Regions from separate parts of the Pseudoalteromonas distincta genome, predicted to be linked through region 1. Evidence: predicted binding sites of a transcription regulator. Region 1 holds the regulator's gene; each other region holds the start of a gene.

Region 1 (3,171 bases):
AGCTAATGTGGGTATTTTTGAGAAAAACGTTGAGATTATTCACGGTAATCGCCGCATTACAGCCGATCGCCTCGAAGTGCACAAACGTGATGAACTTGGTGATAATAAACAATTATTAATTGCCACAGGTAGCCCTGCGCACTTTGAAGAAAAGCAATCAGATGGCACGACTATGAGCGCCAGTGCTGACGAAGTACGTTATGATGTATCTAAGCGTTTTTTAACGCTTGTTGGTAATGCACAAGTATCGCAAGCGGGACAAAAAATAAATGCTAAAAGCATTACCTACGATATAGAGCAGCAGCTAATCAGTGCCGAAAAAGATGAAAACTCAACTGACCGCGTTCACACAATTTTAGTACCGATCGAAACTAAAAAAAGTAAAAAAGGCGATAAAGGTCAACCATGAGCACATTAAAAGCAGAACTATTGGCAAAAAGCTATAAAGGTCGTGAAGTTGTAAAAAACGTCGGCCTTGAAGTACAAGCTGGCAGTATAGTTGGCTTACTTGGCCCTAACGGTGCTGGTAAAACAACGACTTTTTATATGATTGTAGGGCTTGTTCCTAGCGACAAAGGTAAAATATCTATTGATGATAACGATATTACTCTTTTACCTATGCATAGTCGTGCTAGATTAGGCATAGGCTACTTACCACAAGAGTCATCGATTTTTAGAAAGCTGACTGTTTATCAAAACTTAATGGCCATTTTAGAAACGCGCAAAGAACTAAATAAACAAGCCAGAGAAGACACACTCAATAACTTATTAGATGAATTTAGCATACAACACATTCGTGATAGCCAAGGTATGGCATTATCGGGTGGAGAACGTCGTCGTGTAGAAATAGCACGAGCACTGGCAGCAGATCCTAAATTTATATTACTGGATGAACCGTTTGCCGGTGTTGACCCTATTTCGGTATTAGATATAAAGAAAATAATAGAACATCTTAAAAATCGTGGGATTGGTGTCTTAATTACCGACCATAACGTAAGAGAGACCCTTGATGTTTGTGAAAAAGCCTACATTGTTTCTCATGGGGAGCTGATTGCATCAGGTACTCCAGAACACGTATTAAATGATAAAACAGTACGCGATGTTTACTTAGGCGAGCAATTTAGGCTGTAACATTTACGCCATGTCTTTAAGCATCTGCTAGTATTAATTATAACAACATAAAAGGATTGTTAGAGATACATGAGGCAATCACTACAGCTGCGCATGGGCCAGCAACTTACAATGACTCCACAGTTGCAACAAGCTATTCGTTTGTTGCAACTCAGTACATTGGATCTCCAGCAAGAAATACAAGAAGCTCTCGACAGTAATCCACTATTAGAGGTTGAAGAGGCAGACTATTCTGAAGACGCTGCTGGTAAAAACGAGCAAAAAGCTGATACCGATGACATAACTGTTAGCGCATCTGCTGATGATGCTCCGAGCGAATACGAACAAGATACTGGTGAAGCACTTGCAAAAGACACGCTAAGTGACGACATGGCTATGGATGTTAGTTGGGATGAGTACATGAGTGCCGCTCCTGCAGCCTCATCAGGTCCAATGCCTGAAGATGAATCTATATACCAAGGCGCCTCTACTGAAACGCTCCATGAGTATTTAATGTGGCAATTACAACTAACGCCATTTAGCCCTACCGATGAAGCCATCGCTATTGCGATTGTAGAAGCTGTCGATGATTCAGGTATTTTAACTCTCAGTTGCGAAGAAATTTTAGAAAGCTTTAATCAAGAAAACGAAGATGATAACGAAGTTGAACTTGATGAAATTGAAGCGGTATTAAAACGCATCCAACTGTTTGATCCTGTTGGTATTGCTGCACGTAGTTTACAAGAGTGTTTGTGTATTCAGCTTAATCAATTTGATAAAGAAACACCTTACATTAATGAAACGAAAATGATTTTAACCGAGCATATTGATCTATTAGCAGCTCGCGACTATCGTACATTAATGAAAAAAACTAAGCTCAAAGAAGAAGAGCTTAAAGAAGTAATGACACTAATACATACTCTCAACCCAAAACCTGCAGATACTATTGTAAGGGAAGAATCTGAGTATGTTATTCCTGATGTGTCAGTTAAAAAAATTAAAGGCCGCTGGGTTGTTGAATTAAACCCAGATAGCATGCCTAAAATTCGTGTTAATAGCCAATACGCGGCAATGTCTCGCACTGTAAAATCAAGTGGCGACAGCCAGTTTATTCGCTCACATTTACAAGAAGCTAAATGGTTTATTAAAAGCTTAGAAAGTAGAAACGACACGCTATTAAAAGTTACTAATTGTATTGTTAAGCAACAACAAGGCTTTTTTGAACATGGCCCTGAAGCCATGAAACCAATGGTTTTAAATGATGTCGCTGAAATGGTAGAAATGCACGAATCGACAATTTCACGCGTAACTACTCAAAAGTACATGCATACACCCCGTGGTATATTTGAGCTTAAATACTTTTTCTCAAGCCATGTAAGTACTGAAAACGGTGGTGAATGTTCATCTACAGCAATACGTGCGCTTATCCGAAAATTAATCGCAGCAGAAAACTCAGCAAAACCATTGAGTGATAGCAAAATAGCGGATATATTGGCTGAGCAAGGAATTAAAGTAGCAAGACGTACAATCGCAAAATACCGCGAATCTCTTGCTATTCCACCGTCAAATCAGCGTAAAAGTCTGATTTAAGACGCTAAACTAAGAGGGTAATGCTTATGCAACTAAACTTAACTGGTCGTCACGTAGAATTAACCGATTCACTAAGAGACTATATTAATACTAAATTTGCGAAGCTTGAAAGACACTCTGATCATATAAATAATGTTCATGTCATTCTCGATGTAGAAAAATTAAATCAAAAAGCAGAAGCCACAATACACGTAAGCGGTGCTGAGCTATTTGCCTCTACAGAACATCAAGATATGTATGCCGCTATTGACTCGTTGATCGACAAGCTCGATCGCCAAGTAATCAAACACAAAGAGAAGCTTGCTCGACACTAATATGATGAAATTAAGTTCACTTATATGCCAGGACTGCAGCAAAGCTGCGGTCCTTTTTAATAGCAAAAAAAGAATTTTAGAGTTCATTAGCGAACTTGCTCACGACAAACTTCCGTATTTACCGCAACAAGATATTCTTAATGCTTTAATGAGCAGA
Region 2 (3,171 bases), 1.0 Mb from region 1:
ATGATATTCTCTGCATTAAATTATAAAAAACCTCCTCCCACATGTAGTCTTTTATATTTAACGCTCTACTTTTTTAAGCAAAGCTAACATATATGTGTAGGCATACAAGGCTGTAAAAAATATGCTTGGGGCTACTGTCAGTGCCAAATTAGGTGTCTGATTAACTACATTTACCATAATCACTAAGCTCGATTGGACAGTAATCGGAATAATAGGCGCAAAAAGTACGCCTGCTATTTTTTTATTACTTAAATACGAGGCGCTAGAGTTAATTGCATTGTTAAAACTTTGTCGTATTGCTACGTTTTGTGGTGTTTTAGAATGAAACATACAAATAATTGGAGTTACAAACGCAAGCGTTACATAACTAAACTTATACTTGTTGACGACCATTTCTAAAATAAAGGTAAAAAAAAGCGTTACAAATCCACTATACAAACCTTGCACTAATGCAGCTTGAAGCGTAACCGATTTAGCAATGTCTGCCGTACTATTTGCCCAGTAGGCCCAACTAAAATAAAAAACGAAAGACACAACGCCTGACATTATAAGTCGAATATTCAATTAACTGCCTCAATATGCCTAAAACCTAGTTTAATGATAACACTAGAAGTGAAGGTAATATTGTCACTAAATAATAAAGTATTTGATTGTATATTGTAGATGTATAAACACACTAATGTTGAAGATTTCCTAAATGGCATCAAGTCAGAATCTGAGCGCGACTGTTAGCTGGAAAGCTTATTAGTAAACAATAAGTATAGTTTTAAAATAATATTGGGAGTGAGTTAAGGAAGTGAATTAATGGGTTGAAGAGCTTTAAAAATTGGATTTAACCTAAAAACTATCTAAAAACTCTCTAAAAACTAATATTGTGAGCCGATCGGTACTGAAGTATTTAGCTAAACCTCAGTACTCGGCTTACACAATATATAATCTGTCATTATTTTTTCGCAATAATGTAGATTGCATGTATTAACCCTGGGAAATAACCTAGCAGTGTTAATAGAATATTTAACCAGAAATGCATACCTAAGCCAACTTGCAAAAACACACCTAATGGCGGTAATAAAACCGAAAGTATTATACGAATAATATCCATGATCAAACTCCATTTAAATTAAACATTGAAAAGACTTAAAGCCCAGCATTACTGGGCCTTAACTATACTGTATTATTCAGCAACAATAGCTAGTTTATCGACTACGTCGCGAACATCTTCAGCATTTTTAGCAATTTTAACTGCTAGTTGCTTTTCAGCTTCAGACTCTACAGAGCCATTCAGAGTTACCACACCGTTGTCGGTATCAACATCAATGTCTGTACCACCTACTTCTGAGTCAAACAGGAAGCGAGTTGTGATTACAGTGGTGATTTTAGCGTCCGTTAGGTCGTTATCATCATCGTCCATCATGTCGTTGCTTTTATCTTCGGTGTCCATGCTTTTAACAACTGTAAGGCTGTTATCAACATCAGTTACACCATCTAGGCTAAGTACAAGTTCTTCTGCTAGCTCTTTATCAAGTTCGCTATTAACTTTACCTGTAAGTACTACCTTGCCATTTTTTACATCAGTGTTAATGTCAAAGTTGTTTAGATTAGTGTTCATAAGTAGAACGGTTTCTGCCTTACCATCAATCCAAGCATCTTTACTTTCGTTTTCCCAGCTGTTTGCTTGGGCACCCATAGCCGTAGTACCAAGAACTAGAGCTGCGATAATAGATTTGTTAAATGTTTTCATAATCTTTCTCCTTTTGATTAAAGACACTTTAACTAATGCGAGCTTCAGGCCAACTTTATTTACACTTAAAATTCAATAACTTGAATTAATTAAGAGATAAAACCTTATCTATGTTTGTGTAACTATTTACAGGCTACTCGGTAAAACTTTCTCAAATAGTGAAAATAGCTAGATAATTGCTCTTTTGGTTAATCTATCGTTAATATAACAAAACAAAAAACACCGTTAAAAAATAACCAATTGATAATTAATGAAATTATATTTGGTACGCGGTTTGCAGCCTAACTACGAGAGCAGTATCAATAGTAAATATAAGAAGGAATAACTCATGTCTGTAAAAGTTGAAGACCGCCCAATAGAGCAAGTACGCGAACAAGTGATTGATCAATTAATTTATAATTACAGTCATGGTGTTATTTCTGTTGATGCATTTGAAAGACGTTTAGATAATGCGATGGATGCACCTAATAACGAAGCACTGCTAGCCTTAGTAGAAGACTTAACACTTAATACCGATCAGCAATATAAAGCAGAAAAACAATCGCAATTTACACCACATTATAGTGCACAGCAAAACAGTGATGATGATTTTACATTACGCAGTATTTTAGGATCTAACGAGCGAAGTGGTCAGTGGGTTGTGCCAAAAAATATATATTTGAGTAACTTTATGGGATCGGTGGTGCTTGATTTTACCGATGCCATTTTTGCGCATCAAAATGTAACTATTCACGTTAACTGTATTTTTGGTAGCGATGAAATTTACGTACCAGAGCATGTCAATGTAGTGTCTAAAATGTTTTGTATTTTAAGTAGCCTTGAAAATAAATCTGTGTCGCTTAACAAACGCCAAGGCCCTACAATTCATATTGAAGGAAAGGCAGTAATGGGCTCGGTTGAGGTGAAAATAAAGCGCACAATTAAAGAAAAATTTATAAGCTTTGCAAATGAGCTAAAAACCCAGTTTGGCACGGGTAATAATAACCGCTCACTATAATTGAGTAGCAGCACTTTAGCGTGCTGCTTAGTATTTTATTATAAATCGTTATTTCGCTCGCTTGGTATATCACTTAAATACTCTACAAACTCAACTTCAAACCCTGCAGGATCAATAAAGTAAACGTTTTTCCTAAATGGATTCTCGCTACCTTGCTTGCTTAGAGTAAAACCCGCTTTATTTAAGCGCATTACTACTGCGCTTAAGTTATTTGTTACATAAGCAAAGTGTGCAAAACCAATTTGATGGCCCGATAAATTTCTGTTTTCACCCTCACCATGATTGCTTATCGCGATGTAATGCGTGTCATCTCCAAAGTGTACCCAGCGTCTTGGTTTTCCATGCCAATCGCCTCTGCCTTCACTTCTGATTGACCAATGTGGAAATACAGCGCGATAAAATGTAAGCATACTATCTATATCACTCGCGACTA
Region 3 (3,171 bases), 960 kb from region 1:
AGTATTCACGCTCTACTTCATAGCTTGGGTGCATCAAGCGGTTAGCTAATTCACCATCATTAGTAAAAAGCATCAAACCCGAAGTATTAACGTCTAGTCGGCCAACCGCAATCCAACGCTCACCATCAATACGAGGAAGTCGGTCAAATACTGTACGACGCCCTTCTGGATCTTTACGTGTGCTTAACTCACCTTCTGGTTTGTTATACATAATTACACGACAGATTCTATCTGCTTTTTCTTCAATCTTTACAGTGTGTCCGTCTACACGAATTAAATCAGTTTCTTCAACACGGTCACCTAACTTTGCCACTTTACCGTTTACACTAACGCGGTTTGCATCAATGTATTTTTCCATTTCACGGCGTGAGCCTACGCCTGCACGGGCTAGGACTTTTTGTAACTTTTCACCTTGTATACTCATTCGGATGGTTCTCTCACAGAAGGATCACTTAATAACTGGTTAATTTTACTTTGCTGCTCTGTTGGCAGCGCAGGTAAGTTTTCAAGTCCAGTTAACGAAAAATAATCTAAAAATTGTTTAGTAGTTGCATATAAAGCCGGCTTACCCGGAACCTCTTTATGCCCTACCACTTTAACCCACTCTCTTTCGAGTAGGGTTTTAATAATATTCGAACCCGTAGTAACACCCCTTACTTGCTCAATTTCACCGCGTGTAATGGGCTGCCTGTATGCAATAAGTGATAATGTTTCCAGTAAAGCACGCGAGTATTTTGGTGCGCGTTCTTGCCACAAGTTATTTAACCAAGGGCTTAAACTACTACATGCCTGAAAACGATAACCGCTACCAACTTCGACTAAGCGAATACCACGAGTTTGAAAATGTTCTTGTATTGTATCTATTGCGTCGTTTATTCGCGCCATAGAAATAGCTAAATCTATTAATACAGTATCTTTAAGGTGGCGTTTACTCACAGGCTTATCTGCAACAAAAATAGCTGCTTCAATGATCTCAACTAGTTGTTCATCACTAATTCGCCGACCCGCCATAGACACTCTTAACAAATAAAAATACACAGCCATCTATTATGACAGAACAACGCCAAACTAGGAAAATATATCTACTAAATAACTAGATTTTAAACACAAAAAAGCCAGTGATTATCACTGGCTTCTAATTTACTCTTTAAAACAACAAATATTAGCTGTGTTTAATGGCTTCTAATGCATCATCTTCAGCTACTGCGTTACCGTATTTTTTGATGTAACCCATAAACTCGCTTTTACTGATGCGCTTATCTTGGTTTTTATCCATGTAACCAAAGTGATTTGAAATATCATCATCGTTACCTTCAGCTACCGAAATATAGCCATTACTGTCGTTATCTAAGCTTGAAAAGCTGCTTTCAATTTTATCGAATTTAGCGATTTCAGCTTTAAATGCCGACTCACTTACTTCAGAATCAGTGGCTACTTTACCATTGTTTAACTTCATGTAAGTGTTGAATTCTTTGCGGCTAATTTCGTTATCCATATTGGTATCAATATTTGAAAAATGGCCCCAAATGCTATCGTCATCAGCTTCAACTTTTGAGATGTAGCCATCGCTGTCATTATCTAAACTTGCAAAGTCACTGTCTATTCTTTCAAGACCTTGATTAGATGAACAAGCCGCTAGGCTTAATGATGCTAAAATAGTGGCTGCTAATGTTAACTTTTTCATAAGACGTATCCTTCGTAATTAATTAAATGTCACTTTAACTAATACAAATCCAATGCCAATAATAGTTAACTTATAAGAATCAACAACTTAACCTTGATTGGTGCATTTATTGAACAGTTTCAATAAGTTAAGCTTGCAAGCTTTGCAAACAACCTTGTAATTTTTGCAAAAAAATACCCGGTAAAAAACCAGGTATCTCAATTTTAGTTATATAGTTCAGCTAATAATTAGATTGCTGCGTTTTGGTAGCGTTTAACAAACTCAGTAACGTTTTGACCATTACATTTTAATGAGTTTAAGTTACCAATTTTTTGACGAACAGGTGCTAAACCTTGTTTTAAAGCCGTCATACATAATTGAGTTTCTTGTTGAGCGTCTTTTGCAAATACTTCTACTTTCTCAACTGATGCGTTGCTTAATGTCGTTTTTTTAGCAATATCGCGAATATCTTCACCATTACATAAAATGCTTTTAGAAAAACGAGATAAGTAAACACCGTGCTGAGCAGCTTCTTTACGAGCAACACTAAAGCCTTCGTTTGCGCTTAGTACACATAACTTAGACTCAATTTTATTATCTTGACTGAAGTAAGTATTGCTTTGTGCTGAAGCAGTTGCAGATGCGAATAAAGCAGTAGCTAAAAGTAGTTGTGTTTTCATGAGAGATCCTATTTGAACGAGCTAAACAAGTGAATTTCGCGCATTATATATTCAATAAAGTTAAGTTCAATTGAATTTTTTATTTATTTAAAAAATTAATACTGCATTTACAATGTTTAAACTTTACTCACCAATTGATCAACATTTGCGCAGCTATTTTCTCATTTCAGTCATGTTATGTACGCGTATTTACTGATACAATTTAATTCATTAAATAGATCCAATTTTAAGGTAAATTTTATGAAAGTGATTTCTTTCAATATCAATGGTCTGCGTGCTCGTCTTAACCAATTACAAGCAATTATCGACAAACATCAACCAGACGTTATTGGCTTGCAAGAGATTAAAGTTCATGACGAAGCATTCCCACTAGAAGATGTACAAAAAATGGGATATCACGTCTACTTTCATGGCCAAAAAGCCCATTATGGCGTAGCTATGTTATGCAAAAAGGAGCCTAAATCGGTCTTAAAAGGCTTTGCTACCGATACAGAGGAATCGCAAAAACGCATGATAAGCGTCACTGTTGAACAAGATAACGGTCGCGACCTTACAGTCATGAATGGCTACTTCCCACAAGGTGATAATATTAATCACGAAACTAAATTTCCTTATAAACGACAATTTTATAAAGATTTAATGACACACCTTGAAACCAACCACACCCCCGATCAAGACGTCATTGTTATGGGCGATATCAACATATCACCCACCGATTTAGATATTGGTATTGGCGAAGTTAATGCAAAGCGTTGGTTAAAAACGGGTAAATGTTCTTTCCAACCGGTAGAGCGTGAATGGCTTGCAACATTACTTAATTGGGGCTTT
Region 4 (3,171 bases), on a different replicon from region 1:
ACGTCAAAAATATCACGATATTTCATTAACAGATTATCTAACAAATAGCCCTAATCGCAGAGGAATAATGCGCGCCGCAGAAGCAAAGCTTGATGAAGGTAAAATGACGATAGCAATTGTTGACTTAGACTACTTTAAAAAAGTTAACGACCAATTTGGTCACGATGTTGGAGATTTAGTTCTTATTTCCTTTGCAAAGGCTGCAAAAGAAACACTAAGTGGTGATCATCAGTTTGGCCGCTACGGCGGCGAAGAATGGTTGTTTGCACTAAATTCGGTGGACGAACTAGCTATTCGAGACATATTTGACCAGCTCGCCACTAGGTTTACCGAGCATTGTAGTAATATAAAAGACCTTCCTAGTAATACACAAATCACTTTTAGTGTGGGAGCCTCTGTAAGTAACCCTTTAAAAAGCACACTAGATGTTCTTATTAAGCATGCAGATAAATTACTTTATAAAGCAAAAGAAAACGGAAGAAACCAAGTCGTTGTTGATTAAATAAATACAGCTAAAAATACTTGCTCAGTTAATTGACTAAAGTCCATCTAAAACCATCTGTTTAATTTTATGTGCTTTTACAAAATGATCTAATTTATGGGTGTGTATCCACCAAGTAGCGGCCTCCATAAGTAGCTCTGGGTCGTCGTTTTTATTGGCAAAAAATGCATAAAAAGAAAGCCCTACATTTTCGCCTTTAGCTACTATTTTTTTATCGCACACGGTAATTATTTTTGCTCTTAGTTCTTCCCTCATACATACCTTATTTAATTATATTTTTACTATTAAAATACGCCATTTAAAAAGCTAACGATTAGCTGTAAAAGGCTTCTATCAACCAAGCCATGATTCTCAAGCTCTTTATTAGGCGTATTTACTTTTGCAGCTTTGCATTCATTATCTAATGTCTCATTTTTACGTGTATCGGTTTCGTATGCAATATCTGCTTGGTCCATACATTTTGCCGAGCCTGCATAAGGCTGCGCCGCACAAGCGCTTAGTAATAAAAAAAGTGGAATTGCTATCAATAATTGCTTCATAAATAATCCTATTTTTACGCAACTTATTTACTTTAAATTACAGCTGCAAGTTAGCCTATTTACTTTTCTACCACCATTGCAAAAAATTCAAAAAAGAACGTACCGATGGCATCAAAAAAAGTGTCATTTTTTTCATCCTTTTTAATTTGTGCGCTAATGCATTGATTGTAAACCTGTGAGCTTGTTTGAGCGCCATTTCGATCAACCATTTCAGCCTCTTCAATGCATAAGTTAGGGTCAGAACGCGGGGCTGTACTACATGCACTCAGTAAAGCGCACAGTAATAATGCGGCGATGGGGCTTTTTATGTTCATCCCTAAACTATCCTATTAAGTTAACGTGCTACCTGCATTTATGTGTGAGAGTAATATATAGGTTGTACCCAAATAACACTGACACTTTATCACTGCAATAAAATAAACAACCAGTAAATATTTGTAAGGTTCTGTAGGAATTTATACTCACTTTTATAATTGAACTACGCAAAAGCCTGAAATTATTGCATTCATATCACTGTAAAATTTACAGTGATCGCAGCCAAAGAATAAAAAATTAAATTAAATTTATTAAAATACAAGAACTTAATATTTGGCATTTAGTTTGCTAGTTAATGATATAAGCAAATAAATTGTAAAAGGACTAGTTATGAATATTTTTGAAGCACTACGTCACGATCATGATAAACAACGAGAATTGGTAGATGCGCTTATTCAAACACACGGCGACACAGAGCAGCGCCACAAGCTAATGGATGAGCTAAAAACAGAATTAGAAGATCACGCAAAATTTGAAGAACGTTACTTTTATAACCCACTTATGTTTGATGACTTAACTCATGAAAAAGCGCGCCACAGCGTAGCTGAACATCACGAAATTGATGAATTAATTGAACAACTTGAAGATACCGAAATGAGCTCATCTGCATGGTTAGTTGCAGCTAAAAAGCTACACCATTTGGTACACCATCATTTAAGTGAAGAAGAACATGAAGTGTTTCAATTAGCGGGTAAAGCACTTACCGAAGGGCAAAAAGAGAGCCTTGCTGAGCAATATAACGACGCTATGCATTAGTTGCATAACATGCAAACCGACTTCCACACACTCCCTGTGTACTTATTGGTTATAAGCCTTATGGCTTATAACCAATTTTTTTATTTTTAAGCCTATATGCTAGCTCTTCTCTAGCAATGGTGCTTCTGTCGGATCAAAAATTCGATACGCCACTAGCTTTAAACCATCGTTAATAAAAAACCACACCAAAGCATATGCCCACACAGCAAGTGCCCAGCCCCATCCTAATGGGGTCATAAACACACCATAAACAGCAATAAGTGTTGCTATAACTTGCGTGCCAAATACGGCGACCATTAATATAGCAGACGGTTTAATAGACCAAAATGGACCTCGGGTACGCGCTAAAAATATAGTCAAATGCCCTGCTACAGAAAGTAATAAGTACATTAATGTTTGAAGATGAGGACGGTCGAGTTCAAATACTTTATCTCCTAAGTAAAATAAACCAAAGGCTGCAATTGGCCCTAGAATTCCCAGCACAGATGCAATACCTAAAACGAGCCGCATATTCCATGTTTCGGGCTTATTTTGATAATGTACATTGTCGTATGCAATTGACAAAATGGCGGCATCGTTAAGTAAAGCAAGCATTACAATCATGACTGCTGTTAACGGATAAAAGTTAAAAATTAATATCGCCATTGTCATAAAAAGTAATACGCGCAGAGTTTCAGCAACCCTGTAAATAGCGTAACTGTTCATGCGTTGAAATATTTTTCGGCTTTCTTTAACTGCATCAATTATAACCGACAAGCCATCGGTCATTAACACGATTGATGCTGCTGAACGCGCTGCATCTGTAGCGCCCGATACAGCAATACCACAGTCAGCTTTTTTAAGTGCTGGCGCGTCATTTACGCCATCTCCTGTCATACCAACAATGTGCCCTCTATGCTGAAGCACATCAATAATATGGTATTTATGCTCAGGAAATACTTGTGCGAATCCGTCAGCACTCTCAATAGAGTCATCTAACTGCGTTGTTTGGTGATGCTCAGTTGCACCAAATCCACTAGCATCAAGAATGTTTGTCCCTAAACCCAGTTTACTTGCAGT

The links. The regulator sigma-54, encoded in region 1, starts transcription at its own class of promoters, with help from an activator protein. The targets are predictions, from matches to a motif close to GTTGGCACGNNNNTNGNNT.
Region 2: the regulator sigma-54 is predicted to act here: its motif matches at 1,777-1,795, upstream of FFU37_RS13665 (BON domain-containing protein).
Region 3: the regulator sigma-54 is predicted to act here: its motif matches at 1,726-1,744, upstream of FFU37_RS05825 (EF-hand domain-containing protein).
Region 4: the regulator sigma-54 is predicted to act here: its motif matches at 1,629-1,647, upstream of FFU37_RS19020 (hemerythrin domain-containing protein).

What each region holds. Positions count from the first base shown of each region.
Region 1 covers NZ_CP040558.1:343,036-346,206, reverse strand. The annotation lists gene lptA (lipopolysaccharide transport periplasmic protein LptA) at 1-409, shown strand, start outside; gene lptB (LPS export ABC transporter ATP-binding protein) at 406-1,131, shown strand; gene FFU37_RS01475 (RNA polymerase factor sigma-54) at 1,201-2,700, shown strand; gene hpf (ribosome hibernation promoting factor) at 2,727-3,014, shown strand; gene ptsN (PTS IIA-like nitrogen regulatory protein PtsN) at 3,019-3,171, shown strand, end outside.
Region 2 covers NZ_CP040558.1:3,055,150-3,058,320, forward strand. The annotation lists gene FFU37_RS13655 (hypothetical protein) at 58-564, opposite strand; gene FFU37_RS13660 (YqaE/Pmp3 family membrane protein) at 944-1,102, opposite strand; gene FFU37_RS13665 (BON domain-containing protein) at 1,175-1,741, opposite strand; gene FFU37_RS13670 (LiaF domain-containing protein) at 2,070-2,738, shown strand; gene FFU37_RS13675 (VOC family protein) at 2,777-3,171, opposite strand, start outside.
Region 3 covers NZ_CP040558.1:1,304,006-1,307,176, reverse strand. The annotation lists gene rluB (23S rRNA pseudouridine(2605) synthase RluB) at 1-424, opposite strand, end outside; gene scpB (SMC-Scp complex subunit ScpB) at 421-1,011, opposite strand; gene FFU37_RS05825 (EF-hand domain-containing protein) at 1,163-1,684, opposite strand; gene FFU37_RS05820 (exonuclease III) at 1,912-2,343, opposite strand; gene xthA (exodeoxyribonuclease III) at 2,584-3,171, shown strand, end outside.
Region 4 covers NZ_CP040559.1:510,949-514,119, reverse strand. The annotation lists gene FFU37_RS19040 (tetratricopeptide repeat-containing diguanylate cyclase) at 1-502, shown strand, start outside; gene FFU37_RS19035 (DUF6500 family protein) at 539-757, opposite strand; gene FFU37_RS19030 (hypothetical protein) at 787-1,041, opposite strand; gene FFU37_RS19025 (hypothetical protein) at 1,101-1,355, opposite strand; gene FFU37_RS19020 (hemerythrin domain-containing protein) at 1,687-2,112, shown strand; gene FFU37_RS19015 (plasma-membrane proton-efflux P-type ATPase) at 2,212-3,171, opposite strand, start outside.